One region of the Gynuella sp. genome, then DNA from elsewhere that is predicted to be linked to it. Evidence: predicted binding sites of a transcription regulator. Region 1 holds the regulator's gene; each other region holds the start of a gene.
What was found. Region 1 encodes sigma-54, which starts transcription at its own class of promoters, with help from an activator protein. Its sites were predicted from a motif close to TGGCACNNNNNTTGCTNT; they were not measured.
Positions count from the first base shown of each region.

Region 2: the regulator sigma-54 is predicted to act here: its motif matches at 1,281-1,298, upstream of nifE (nitrogenase iron-molybdenum cofactor biosynthesis protein NifE).
Region 3: the regulator sigma-54 is predicted to act here: its motif matches at 1,957-1,974, upstream of ACQY6I_RS01675 (pilin).
Region 4: the regulator sigma-54 is predicted to act here: its motif matches at 1,441-1,458, upstream of flgB (flagellar basal body rod protein FlgB).

Region 1 is NZ_JBNKSF010000035.1:22,507-25,667, reverse strand. Features, by position in the region: gene ptsN (PTS IIA-like nitrogen regulatory protein PtsN) at 24-467, opposite strand; gene hpf (ribosome hibernation-promoting factor, HPF/YfiA family) at 494-793, opposite strand; gene ACQY6I_RS13275 (RNA polymerase factor sigma-54) at 983-2,518, opposite strand; gene lptB (LPS export ABC transporter ATP-binding protein) at 2,548-3,161, opposite strand, start outside.
Region 2 is NZ_JBNKSF010000002.1:12,160-15,320, forward strand. Features, by position in the region: gene ACQY6I_RS00060 (ArsC/Spx/MgsR family protein) at 1-300, opposite strand, end outside; gene ACQY6I_RS00065 (LysE family translocator) at 347-973, opposite strand; gene nifE (nitrogenase iron-molybdenum cofactor biosynthesis protein NifE) at 1,342-2,778, shown strand; gene nifN (nitrogenase iron-molybdenum cofactor biosynthesis protein NifN) at 2,780-3,161, shown strand, end outside.
Region 3 is NZ_JBNKSF010000007.1:138,706-141,866, forward strand. Features, by position in the region: gene ACQY6I_RS01665 (type II secretion system F family protein) at 1-62, opposite strand, end outside; gene pilB (type IV-A pilus assembly ATPase PilB) at 77-1,774, opposite strand; gene ACQY6I_RS01675 (pilin) at 2,023-2,472, shown strand; gene ACQY6I_RS01680 (sulfatase-like hydrolase/transferase) at 2,587-3,161, shown strand, end outside.
Region 4 is NZ_JBNKSF010000035.1:295,452-298,612, reverse strand. Features, by position in the region: gene ACQY6I_RS14470 (fatty acyl-AMP ligase) at 1-353, opposite strand, end outside; gene flgB (flagellar basal body rod protein FlgB) at 1,502-1,900, shown strand; gene flgC (flagellar basal body rod protein FlgC) at 1,903-2,343, shown strand; gene ACQY6I_RS14455 (flagellar hook assembly protein FlgD) at 2,357-3,109, shown strand.

The sequences.
Region 1 (3,161 bases):
ATTTCCCTGGAATTTTGGTTCTGTTACGAATTGATGAATAACTGGTAGATATCTTCCTTGCTCATTGTTGCCAGTTTATTGCGTATGGTTTCATTACTGAATTTTTCTGATAACAGAGACAAGACCTCAAGGTGAGCTGTTTTTTCTTCCTCTGGAACCAATAACACAAACAGAAGATTCACCGGACGTTTATCAACAGCGTCAAAATCAATTGGATCTTTCAACCTGAAAAAAGCACCAATGATTTTGTCGTAATCACTGATTCGACAGTGCGGGATGGCAACACCATTACCAAAACCTGTACTGCCGAGCCGCTCTCTTGCGATCAGGTTGTCGAAAATATAGTCAGATGTCAGTTCCGGCACAAGCTGGCTGATCATCTCGGCGATATCCTGTAATGCTTTCTTTTTACTGGTAGCGGCCACATCTGTAAAGATGTAGCCGGGTTGTAGGATTTGTTTAAGCATGAGTATTAAAGAAACCTGCTTTTAAATTAGTGGCCATGTTGCCGGTTAACATGTTTTTCCTTATGTTTCAGCAATTGTCGGTCAAGTTTGTCGTGCATCAGATCAATAGCAGCGTAGAGGTCATCATGGGTGGCATCTGCATGGATTTGTGTGCCTGGTATATTAATTTGCGCCTCCGCTTTTTGTCGGGACTTTTCGACAGACAAGGTAACTTGAACATTACTGATCTGATCGTGATGTTTTTCCAGTTTTTCTATACGGTTTTTGACGTAATCTTTGAGAGGATCGGTGATTTCCAGGTGATGGCCACTGATATTGATTTGCATAGGCTTCTCCTCAGTTTATTTGGATGTTTGGCATCCACTTATCTTTATGGGGCCGGAACTGCGTTCCGGCTTATTGTTAAGAATAGCTTGTGTTGTAGATAAATGCTTGATCTGGGTAGTGAATTTCCCTAGACCTTACCACTCATTACATTTTTTTTTACAGTCTGATTGACATGTATTCTTGTTTAGCTAAACCAGTTGTTTACGTTCATTTGAGGGGGGAATATTTAACGCCTCCCGATATTTTGCGATTGTTCTACGTGCTACCTGAATTCCCTGATCTCCCAGCATCGTAGCGATTTTACTGTCACTCAACGGCTTTTTAGGGTTCTCTGATGCAACCAGCTTTTTGATGATTGCACGGATTGCGGTAGAGGAGCACTCTCCCCCTGAGCTGGTACTGACGTGGCTGGAAAAGAAGAACTTCAGCTCAAAGATGCCTCTCGGAGTATGCATATATTTCTGAGTAGTCACCCTGGAAATGGTGGACTCATGCATATCCACAGCTTCGGCAATATCATGCAGTACCAATGGCTTCATGGCTTCTTCACCATATTCAAAAAAACCAAGTTGGTGTTCGACGATTTTGGTGGCCACCTTCAGAAGGGTTTCGTTACGGCTTTGCAGGCTCTTGATGAACCACCTTGCTTCCTGAAGGTTGTCACGAAGGTAAGTGTTGTCATCGCTGCTATCTGCGCGCTTAACCATGGAGGCATAGCTGGCATTGACTCTTAAGCGGGGTGCAATTTCCGGGTTTAGTTCTACCTTCCAGCGCTGGTTTTCTATGTCTTTGCTCACAATGACGTCAGGAATGACATACTCTGGTTGTAGCGGGGCAATTTGTTCCCCCGGACGTGGGTTCAGCTGCTGAATCAAGCCAATCACATCTTTAAGTTGATCTTCCTTGATTTTCATACGACGCATGATCGTAGCGTAGTCCTTACTACCGAGCAGGTTGAGATACTGGTCAACCAGTTGAATGGTTTCTTTGAGTGCCGGGGTCGTTTCCGGTAGCTGTTTTAGTTGTGCCAGCAGACAGTCGCGCAGGTCACGGCTGCATACTCCTACCGGATCAAACATTTGCAGTCTGTGTAATACTGCATCCACTTCTTCCACATCCAGAGGATCTTCCTCTGTGCCGATATCCTGTTGCAGTGAGTCGACCAGCTCTTGCCAATCCGTATTTAAATAGCCATCAGCGTTGATACAGTCAAGAATGGCAAATGCGATGGCGCGATCCCGGTCAGACATTGGTGTCAGATTCAGCTGCCAGCGCAAATGTTCTTCCAGGCTGTCAGTGGTTGAATTCTGATTTTCGTAAAAATTGTCATCATCGGATGCAGGAGCTGACAGACCCGTTGGGGCATGTTGATAGACATCATCCCAGGAGCTGTCCACAGCAAGGTCGTCAGGGATATTTTCACCCCATTCCTGGTCTATTTCCCGGACTTCGGTTTCATTATTACCGTTGTTTTCTTTGGGGGCTTCGCTGAAATCGGTTGCGCCGTTTTCTTTGGCTGTATCGTGTTTTAACACACCGTTTTCATGATTATCCTGATGTCCTTCGCTATCCTCTTCAACTTCGAGCATGGGATTGGAATCCAATGCCTGCTGAATCTCCTGTTGCAGATCCAATGTGGACAGTTGTAACAGCTTAATGGCCTGTTGCAACTGGGGGGTCATGGTCAGATGTTGACCCATTTTGAGTTGTAGAGAAGTCTTCATATACTCATTGGTTCTCAAATTTGCATATCTTACAGGCGGAAATTATCGCCCAGATAGGTTTCACGTACTTTCTGATTGGCTAGTATCTGTTCTGCGTTGCCTTCGGCAATAATATGTCCATTACCTACTATGTAGGCACGTTCACAGATATCCAATGTCTCGCGTACGTTATGGTCTGTAATCAATACGCCGATACCGCGATTTTTCAAGTGTGTCACTATTTCCTTGATGTCACTGACAGAAATTGGATCAACCCCGGCAAATGGTTCATCCAGTAATATGAATTTGGGTTCCATAGCCAGAGCTCTGGCGATTTCCACTCGGCGACGCTCTCCCCCAGATAAAGCCATTCCGAGACTTTTGCGAACATGTTGAATATTGAATTCGTTCAACAGTTTTTCGAGTTCCTGCCTGCGTTGTTGACCGGATAGCTCCTTTCGGATCTCCAGAATGGCCATCAGGTTATGTTCCACGCTAAGCTTTCTGAATACACTGGCTTCCTGAGGCAGATAACCGATACCTTTTTTGGCTCTGCCGTGCATTGGCAGGCCGGTAATATTTTGTTGATCGACATATACCTGCCCCCGATCTGCAGGTACCAGGCCGACAATCATATAAAAACAGGTTGTTTTACCAGCTCCAT
Region 2 (3,161 bases), on a different contig from region 1:
TGTGTGGTCAATCACCATGAGTGGTCGTTTTATGAGGATAGGATCTTTGATCATCGCGGCTAATGCGTCTTCGTCGCTGAGGTGTTCGGGGGTGAGTTGTCCAGATTTGATCGCTGGGGCTGTCTGGTTAAAACACTCTGCTATTGGCCGGTTGCCGAAGAAAGCCTTGAGGCGTTCGGTGGTCCACTGTTGTTGCAGCAGGTTTTCGGTGTGTACTTCATGGCCGGATGATTGCAGCCATTGCAATTGCCGGCGGTTGTTGATGCAGCCAGGTTTCTGAAAAAAGATGATGTGTGCCATACGAGATTCTCTGCGTTGAGTAAGAGGATGGCACTGGTTGTCTCTCTCAGGAATCCAGGGTTGAAACCAGTACCTTAATACCTGCTATTCCAAAAAACATACCAAATATGAGATCGAACCATCGGCCCAGTCTGAGGTAGATGGTTTGCGCCCGGCGGGTGGAAAACAGTAGGGCATAACCGATGAACACAAAACTGCTTTGCACGCCAACAGCCATGATCACAGACCATAACCCGGCAATGCTGGTGTTATGAGGAATACCGATGGCGTATAAGGCACTGAAAAACAGAATGGCTTTGGGGTTGGTCAGGTGAATGGCCAGGCCCTTGAGATAGGTTCGGGGGATCGATACGGGCGCGTTTTCGACGATCCGCAGGCGGTTGCCATGACGGGTGGATAACAGCGATTTAAGTGCCAGAAACAACAGGTAACCGGCACCCACATAGCGAAGCATCTGAAACAACCAGACGTTTGCGTACATCACTGCGCCCAGGCCAAAAGCTGCCGAGCATGACCATATCAGAGAGCCGCTCAAAATGCCGCTGGCAAGGGTGAGTCCACGAATGCGGCCCTGATTCATGGAGGTACCGGCGATGGCCAGAGTAGCCGGGCCGGGGCTGGCGATCGCCACCAGTGCGGCGGCCAGAATCACCGCGTAGTGAATCTCAAGCATATGATATGTCCGATGGTTTTAGGGGGTGGCGGTTTTTGATGAGCCTGGCAATCAAGTAGATGCTCCTGGCGTGTTTGGTTGCTCTGGATATTGCTGCATTCGGTCTGAAACAATCTGTGCTCATTCCGGGCGATTTATTTGTGGATTGATGGTCGCCGGTTTCATAAAAAATGGTTTTCATGACAACATGAGATGCTCTGGTCATCAAGCCCACATTTCAATGTTTCAGCTACGACAAAACCTGCTTTTGTCGGGTTTCAGACAATCGTTTTGACGCTAATCCCCTGAAAAATCAACGGTTTTCACATGGCTTGCCGTTTGCAATCTCTCTTCAACAGCAAAACAGACACGCAGGAGAGAGTGGAAACATGGCGATGAAATCCAAACAGATTGCAGAACTGCTGGATGAACCGGCCTGTAGTCATAACCACAAATCCAAGTCCGGATGTGCGAAGCCCAAACCGGGCGCGTCTGCCGGTGGCTGTGCTTTTGATGGCGCTCAGATCGCGTTGCTGCCGATCGCTGACGTGGCTCATATTGTTCATGGTTCCATTGCCTGCGCGGGCAGTTCGTGGGACAACCGTGGCACCCGTTCCAGTGGTCCGACATTGTATCGGATCGGCATGACCACCGACCTGACCGAACAGGATGTGATTATGGGCCGGGGTGAAAAGCGTTTGTTCCATTCCATTAAGCAGGCGGTAACTACTTATCAGCCGCCGGCGGTCTTTGTTTATAACACCTGTATTCCAGCCCTGATTGGAGATGATGTCGATGCCGTGTGCAAGGCGGCGTCTGAACAGTTTGGCATTCCAGTGGTGCCGGTGGATGCCGCCGGCTTTTACGGCACCAAAAACCTGGGTAACCGGATTGCCGGTGAATCCATGGTGAAGCATGTGGTGGGAACTCGTGAACCCGATCCGGTACCGGCGTCGGCCGTTCGACCGGATGTGACGGTTCATTCCGTCAATCTGGTTGGCGAATACAACATTGCCGGTGAATTCTGGCATGTGCTGCCGTTGCTGGATGAACTGGGGATCCGGGTGTTGTGTACGCTTTCTGGTGACGCCCGGTTCCGTGAGGTGCAGACGATGCATCGGGCCGAGGTGAATATGATGGTGTGTTCCAAGGCCATGCTCAATGTTGCCCGCAAGTTGCAGGACAGTTATGGCACGCCATGGTTTGAAGGCAGTTTTTATGGTGTTTCGGATACCAGTGAAGCGCTGCGCAATTTTGCCCGGCTGTTGAATGATGAGGCGCTGATTGATCGCACCGAGGCACTGATCCAGCGGGAGGAGGCGCGTATACATGCGGCGCTGGATGAGTGGCGGCCACGGCTCAGTGGCAAGCGGGTGCTGCTGTATACCGGCGGGGTGAAGTCCTGGTCGGTCATTTCTGCACTACAGGATCTCGGCATGGTGGTGGTGGCCACCGGTACCAAAAAGTCCACCGAGGAGGACAAGGCACGAATTCGTGAGCTGATGGGTGAAGATGCCATGATGATTGAGGATGGCAATCCGCGCGAGTTGCTACGCATCGTTAAGGACTATCAGGCCGATATTCTCATTGCCGGCGGTCGCAATATGTATACCGCGCTGAAGGCGAGAGTGCCGTTTTTGGATATCAACCAGGAGCGTGAGTTTGGCTATGCCGGTTATCGCGGCATGTTGGAACTGGTGCGTCAGCTGGCGTTGACGATTGAAAGTCCGGTCTGGCAGGCGGCCAGATCCGCGCCCCCGTGGCAGACTTCACGACATGACGAAGTGTTACCGTTACCGGCTGCTCTGGCAGCCAATGAGGGGTGATATGAGCGAGATCATTAAGCGCAAAAAAGCATTGGCGGTCAGTCCTCTGAAAGCCAGTCAAACGGTGGGCGCATCGTTGGCCTTTCTTGGCCTGAACCGCAGTATGCCATTGATGCATGGGTCGCAGGGCTGTACTGCCTTCGCCAAAGTGTTTTTTGTGCGTCACTTCCGTGAACCCATTCCATTGCAGACCACGGCCATGGATCAGACTTCAACGGTGATGGGCGCGGATGAAAATATTGTTCAGGCGCTGGCAACCCTTTGCCAGAAAAGTGCCCCGGCGGTGATTGGCCTGGTGACGACCGGGCTGGCTGAAACTCAAGGCTGCGATATTCAGGCGGCGGTGAAAACCTTTGCCAAAGAGCATCCGGAGCTGGCGGCAG
Region 3 (3,161 bases), on a different contig from region 1:
GATCGCCCAGATCGAGAAACTCCTTCATATTTATAAGTAAACGTCTTTGCTGCGGTTGCCATAATTTCTGACTCGATTAATTTTCCGAGGTGACACGGTTGATTTCCTCAAGGCTAGTAACGCCTTGACAAACTTTTACCAATCCAGATTTACGCAGGTTGTTATAGCCTTCTCTCTTGAATTGCTCATTCAATTGAATTGAATTGCCTTCTTCCATGATAATCCTGGAAATGGCAGGAGTAATCATAACAACTTCATAAATACCTACTCTTCCTTTATAACCTTTGTTGCATTGATTGCAACCTACCGGGCGGTAAATCTTACTGCTTTTGAGCATTTCGTCACTGAAGCCCTCTTTTTTAAGAGTTTCCTCTGGGATATCTGCGGCTTGTTTGCAGTTACCGCATAGTCTTCTAGCAAGGCGCTGAGCGATGATCAGGTTGACTGTTGTTGCCAGGTTGAACGAAGGAACCCCCATATTCAGCATACGGGTCAATGTTTCTGCTGCGCTATTAGTATGGAGTGTGGATAGCACCATATGGCCTGTCTGTGCAGCTTTAATCGCGATTGAAGCTGTTTCCAGGTCCCGAATTTCACCCACCATTATGACGTCGGGATCTTGCCGTAAAAATGATCTCAGCGCAGCCGCGAAATCTAAGCCAACCCTATTGTTGACGTTAACCTGATTAATTCCTTCTAGGTTGATTTCAACGGGATCTTCAGCGGTAGAGATGTTAACTCCTTCAGTGTTCAGAATATTTAAACCTGTGTAGAGAGAGACAGTTTTACCCGAGCCAGTAGGACCGGTTACCAGAATCATGCCTTGTGGTCGCTGAAGAGCTTCCAGATACATCTCTTTCTGATCGGGCTCATAGCCTAGGGCATCAATTCCCATTTTTGCACTGCTGGAGTCTAAAATTCGCAGTACTATTTTTTCTCCAAACAAGGTTGGTAAGGTATTTACTCGAAAATCTATTGACTTTGTTTTCGATATTTTGAGCTTTATTCGTCCATCTTGAGGAACTCGCCGCTCTGAAATGTCTAGTTGTGACATCACTTTGAGCCGAGCAGCAATTTTGGTCCCGAGCGTAACGGGTGGATGAGACATGTCCTGTAACATTCCGTCTACTCGAAAACGTACGCGATATATCTTTTCATATGGTTCAAAATGCAGATCTGATGCTCCTTTCTTTATGGCTGAAAGAAGCATCTGATTAATAAAACGCACCACAGGAGCATCATCAGTTCCATCAGAAGCATTTTCATTCTCATCTTTTTTGTTTTCGGCAACTTCCAAATTATCGAGGGTATCATCATCCAAGCCTTCGAATGCTTCAGCGCCGTCATCGAGAAAGTTTTCAATAAGCCTAGAAAGCTTATCGTCTTCAACCAGAATAGACTCGGTGCTTAACCCTGTATGAAACTTAATTTCATCCAAACCAATTAAATTAGTTGGGTCAGACACGGCAACAAACAGCCGATTTCCCCTTTTTACGAGTGGAAATGCTCGATGAGAAACTATGAGCTTACTGTCAACCAAGTCCTTATTAATAAGCTCTGTATCAAATGCCTCCAAATCAAATAAGGGGGTGCCAAACTCAGTTGCACAGGTTTGCGCAATTTGTAAGGGTGTCGCTAGCTCTGACTCTATAAGTTGTGTAACAAGCTGCACTTTTTTCTTTTTGGCTTGATCAGTCGCTTCTAAGGCGGCTTCTTCTGTTAGGATTTCATCGGCTACAAGCCGCTTGGCCAGGCCATTTAATAAAACTGCCATATGTTGCTTCTATTTATTGATGCGTTGTTTCTTGGCTAGATTAGCTTGTAACAAAGAAATAGGCTAGTTGGTTGATGAAAGGGAAAGCTGAATTGGCGGGATTTGTCACATAGTGACCTGGAAAGCCACTTGCTGTAAGAGAAAAAGAGGGGCGAATCCCACAAAAATAACGTTCTCATGTTTGGCACATATAATGCTTTAGTATAATCGTTATTCATAATTGATTTATTAAAACGAGGGTAAATAGAATGAAGCGAGTTCAATCGGGTTTTACATTAATCGAGTTGATGATCGTTATTGCGATTATTGGTATTCTGGCTGCAGTAGCCATTCCTCAATATCGTGATTATGTTGTCCGTACCGAAACCAGTAATTCGCTGGCGGCGTTACGCCCAATTCAATTGGACGTGAGTGAGTATGCGGCTCGTTATGATGCGTTGCCTACTAACTGCGCTGCCTTAAATGGTTATTCAGGTCTTTCATGTACGGCAACAGATCATGGCTTAGGAAATGTTGCATCTATTGCGGTTGGTGGTAATGGGGTGTTAACAGTTACTTTTGATACAGCTGCCGCTGGTGTTCCTAAAGAGATAGCGGGAAAAACGTATACAGCAACTCCATCTAAGAATAGTAGTGGTGCTGTGTTATGGGCTTTTGCTGCTGGCAATATTGATCCGAAGTATATTCCACGAAAATAGTAAACAAAGGAAGATAGCCTAATCAAAAAAAAGAAGGTATTAATACCTTCTTTTTTTGATTAAAAGTATTGAACATTGTATTCGAAAGAAAAAGACGTGCTTTGGTGTAATTTGATGAATTCAAAAGTGAGAACATTGGATCTAGTTCTTTCAAGTTTTATATGCTGTTTATTTGTCTTTTTTTCATATGTGATCGGGTGGCGCAATATCTCTTTCCCTGTGAGAGGTGAGTATATTTTATCCTCCCGGTATTGGAATCTCGCTTTAGTTAGAGACATATTGTATTTTTTTTTGGCGCATTTGTTTATTATTGTAGTTATCGGTAGTGTGATTTTTTTTGTTGCAATATATTTTAGAATATATATAAAACAGAAATTTAATGCAGCTGTAAGTTTATCTTTCACGACGTTCGTCGTTGTCCTGTTAATCCATCTCATGTTGTTCGGTTATTGTGTAGAACACTATCCCCATCTTGAAGTATCGGTTTTACTCGGTGGTTTAGAATCGTTAAAGAAATATGTGCTGCTGGGACATATCTCTTTAATTATTTTATTATTTATAACTTGTATTAGTTTTCTAGTTTCTTATCGAAGAAAAGAAAATTTTATAAAGTCTATATTATTTTTATTTTTCTTGATCATTTTCTTTCTTCCATATGCTGGTTATATAAGTGCTGGTAGTTTTTCTAG
Region 4 (3,161 bases), 270 kb from region 1:
CCTACCGGCGGAAATGATGGAACGGCCACCGCTCTTGACAGAAATATACCGAATAAGGCAGCCACATATTGGATACCGGTTTCAAATAGCATCAGTACCCGTTTGCCTTCAGGTTCATATGGTTCCAGCAGGTTGGCAATGCTGCGGGCTTTACCCCATAAGGTTTCGTAGGTAATTAATATTTCGTTGTCTTCACCATCGGTCAGGTGAACAAACGCAGTTTGTTTGCAGTTATGTATTGCACGGTAACATAGTGCTTCGACAACTGTATTGACATCTGTTCCATCCAGAGAAGGAACAATGTCGTTATCGTAGTCGATGGTTTTTCTGATAATTGCTTCTATCCCAGTCATTCCTTGTAGACCTCCCCTCAGTCAATTTTCTTTTTTGATAAGGTTTGTCGGGTCTTGGTGAGATAAACTGAAAAGGCTTACAGCACATCTCTCATCCTGATAAGTGATTTATATGACCTTAAGTCATTTCGCTGAAAAAGGCTGGCTGAAAGCTGTCACTATTGCCATAGAAATACACAATGAATCCGCTAATGCATTGTTCCGTTAGCACGTCTTTTAATAGTGATTAACGCCGTATATATACAACGAAAATAATCATAAAAACAAATTCATTATCAAAAACGACTCCTTATCACACTAGACGCTCAATAGTGATATCTTTGCTTAAATTTTTTTAAAAAATCAAAAAATACACCCGTATAAAAATGATATGTACGGTAAAAAGCTATCTGGTTTTGATTTTTTGGTTAGTCTGATAATTACGTTATCAGAGTGTTAGCTTGCAGTGCAATTCACCAGTGGCAAATTTTTCTGTGTTGCTTGGTATGAGGCAAGGCAATATCCATGCGTTCATTTTAGATATCATACTAAAGGTTGAGGAAAATATTCTTTTAATGGAGGTTTTAGGTGTTTTATAGGGGATGTTGTGTTTTTATTTTGTAATATCGTTATTTTTTATAGTTATGTGAGAAAATTGTTTATACAAATGTGGTGCATGGTTTTATTTTCTGGAACTGTTAGTGTGCAAAATAATATTTTTTTGTTGTGGATTTTATATTTGCGGTTAGAAGTTCTTACGAAAATTATTTGTGTTATTTTGTGGTAACAATAAAGCATATTTTTTTTGTGGTTATTGCTTGCTTGATCTCCATATTCATTGTTTTTGTCAGGTTATATTGAGATCTATCCGTTGCTCCTGGTTATCTTCATTAAGGAACTTCTGACCCATGGTGACATGGGGGGCTGATTACTCGAAGGCCGTCGTTGATCTGAATATCGCTGGATGTGTCGTTGGTTCTGGGTTTCGACAGAATGGTTCCCTTCCGTATCCTGCTGCTCCTTGCCGCTTGCGGAAAATGGTTGCCGCCGGTTTCCTCATAATTTCGTTAAAACTCAGTAACTGCTTGATTTTTAAGGGCCTATTTTTTGGCACGGTCACTGCTATAAGGTTTATAGCAATGTCATATTCGAGAATGGAAGGTCCAATAATGTCCGCAATTAGTTTTCAAAACGCACTCAGTATACATCCCCAGGCCCTGTTGGTCCGGGCCGAGCGTTCGGAAGTGCTGGCAAATAATCTGGCTAATGCGGACACCCCAGGGTTTAAAGCCAGGGATTTTGACTTCCAAGCGGTGTTGAATGGAGAAGTGGAAAAACAGCGTAGCCTGGAAATGAACACTACTGACAATCGTCACATCGGCGGTCGTGTTCAAGAGAACTATGACCTTCAGTACCGTTGGCCAACACAGCCTTCCATCGATGGCAACACGGTGGATGACAATGTTGAGAATGCAGAGTTCACTAAAAATGCCATGGCATTCAATGCCAGTTTCGAATTCCTGAACCGTAAATTTAACGGCATGACTAATGCCATTCGAGGAGAGTAATCATGTCCCTGACTAATGTGATCAATATTTCGGGTTCAGGGATGACGGCTCAGTCTGTTCGCCTGAACACTACGGCCAGCAACCTCGCGAATGCCGAAACCGTTAGTAGCAGTATTGACACAACCTATCGTGCGCGTAAGCCGGTATTTCAGGTATTACAGGATTCGTTGATCAACCGTGACTTCAGCCCGGTGGATCTAGAGACTGATGTCGGCAGTGGCGTCAAGGTAGCCGCGATTGTTGAAAAAGATGCGCCGCTGGATATCCGCTATGAACCGACTCATCCAATGGCAGATGAAAACGGATACGTCTACTACCCCAACGTAAATGTAGTTGAGGAAATGGCAGACATGATGTCTGCATCACGGAGTTTTGCAGTGAATGTGGAGGTGTTTAACACCGCTAAAACCATGCTGCAAAAGACCTTGACCATGGGTAAATAGGGGAGAATAAGTCATGAGTAATGTGAATGGTGTCAGTGGCCGTAATGGTGTGCTGGACCAATATGCTCTCGATCCGTCATCCAGTGATTCCAGTTCTACAGAGCTGGGCAAGACAGAATTTCTGGAATTAATGATTGCTCAGCTGAATAACCAGAATCCGCTGGACCCGCAGGATAATGCTGAGTTCGTCGCCCAGTTGGCACAGTTCAGTATGGTTGAAGGCATTGAAAACGTGAATGGCTCAATGGCTGATCTGGCGAGTGCATATACCTCCAGTCAGGCGTTACAGGCTTCGAGTTTGGTGGGCAGTTCTGTGACGCTGGATGGGCGTGATGAGAGTCAGCTGGTTCATGGTGACATTATTTATGGCATCACGGATATACCGGAGTCTGCATCTAACATTGTGCTGACTATTAAGAACGAAGACCGACAGATTGTTGAAGAAATTGCGTTGTCAGATCTTGGCGACAAGCTGCAGTTCAAATGGGATGGTGCTTATCTTGAAATCAATGGTGAGATTCTTGACCTCGAAGATATGAATCTGGAGCAGGATGAAGAGGGTAATTACATTGCCCATGATGAAGGTAACTATACGTTCACAGTATCGGCGGACATCGATGACCAATACACCATTCTTGATACTTCCATGAGTACCAAGGTTGAGAGTGTGGCGATAGACAGTCGAGGTAATGTGACTCTGAATCTGTTGGGTGGTGATTCGGTCGGTTTGAAGGACGTTGTACAGATTAATGATCTTGATGGTTAATCAGGGCAACGGGTAAAACGGTAGATTGGTATGCCTGGGTGTGGCTACATGC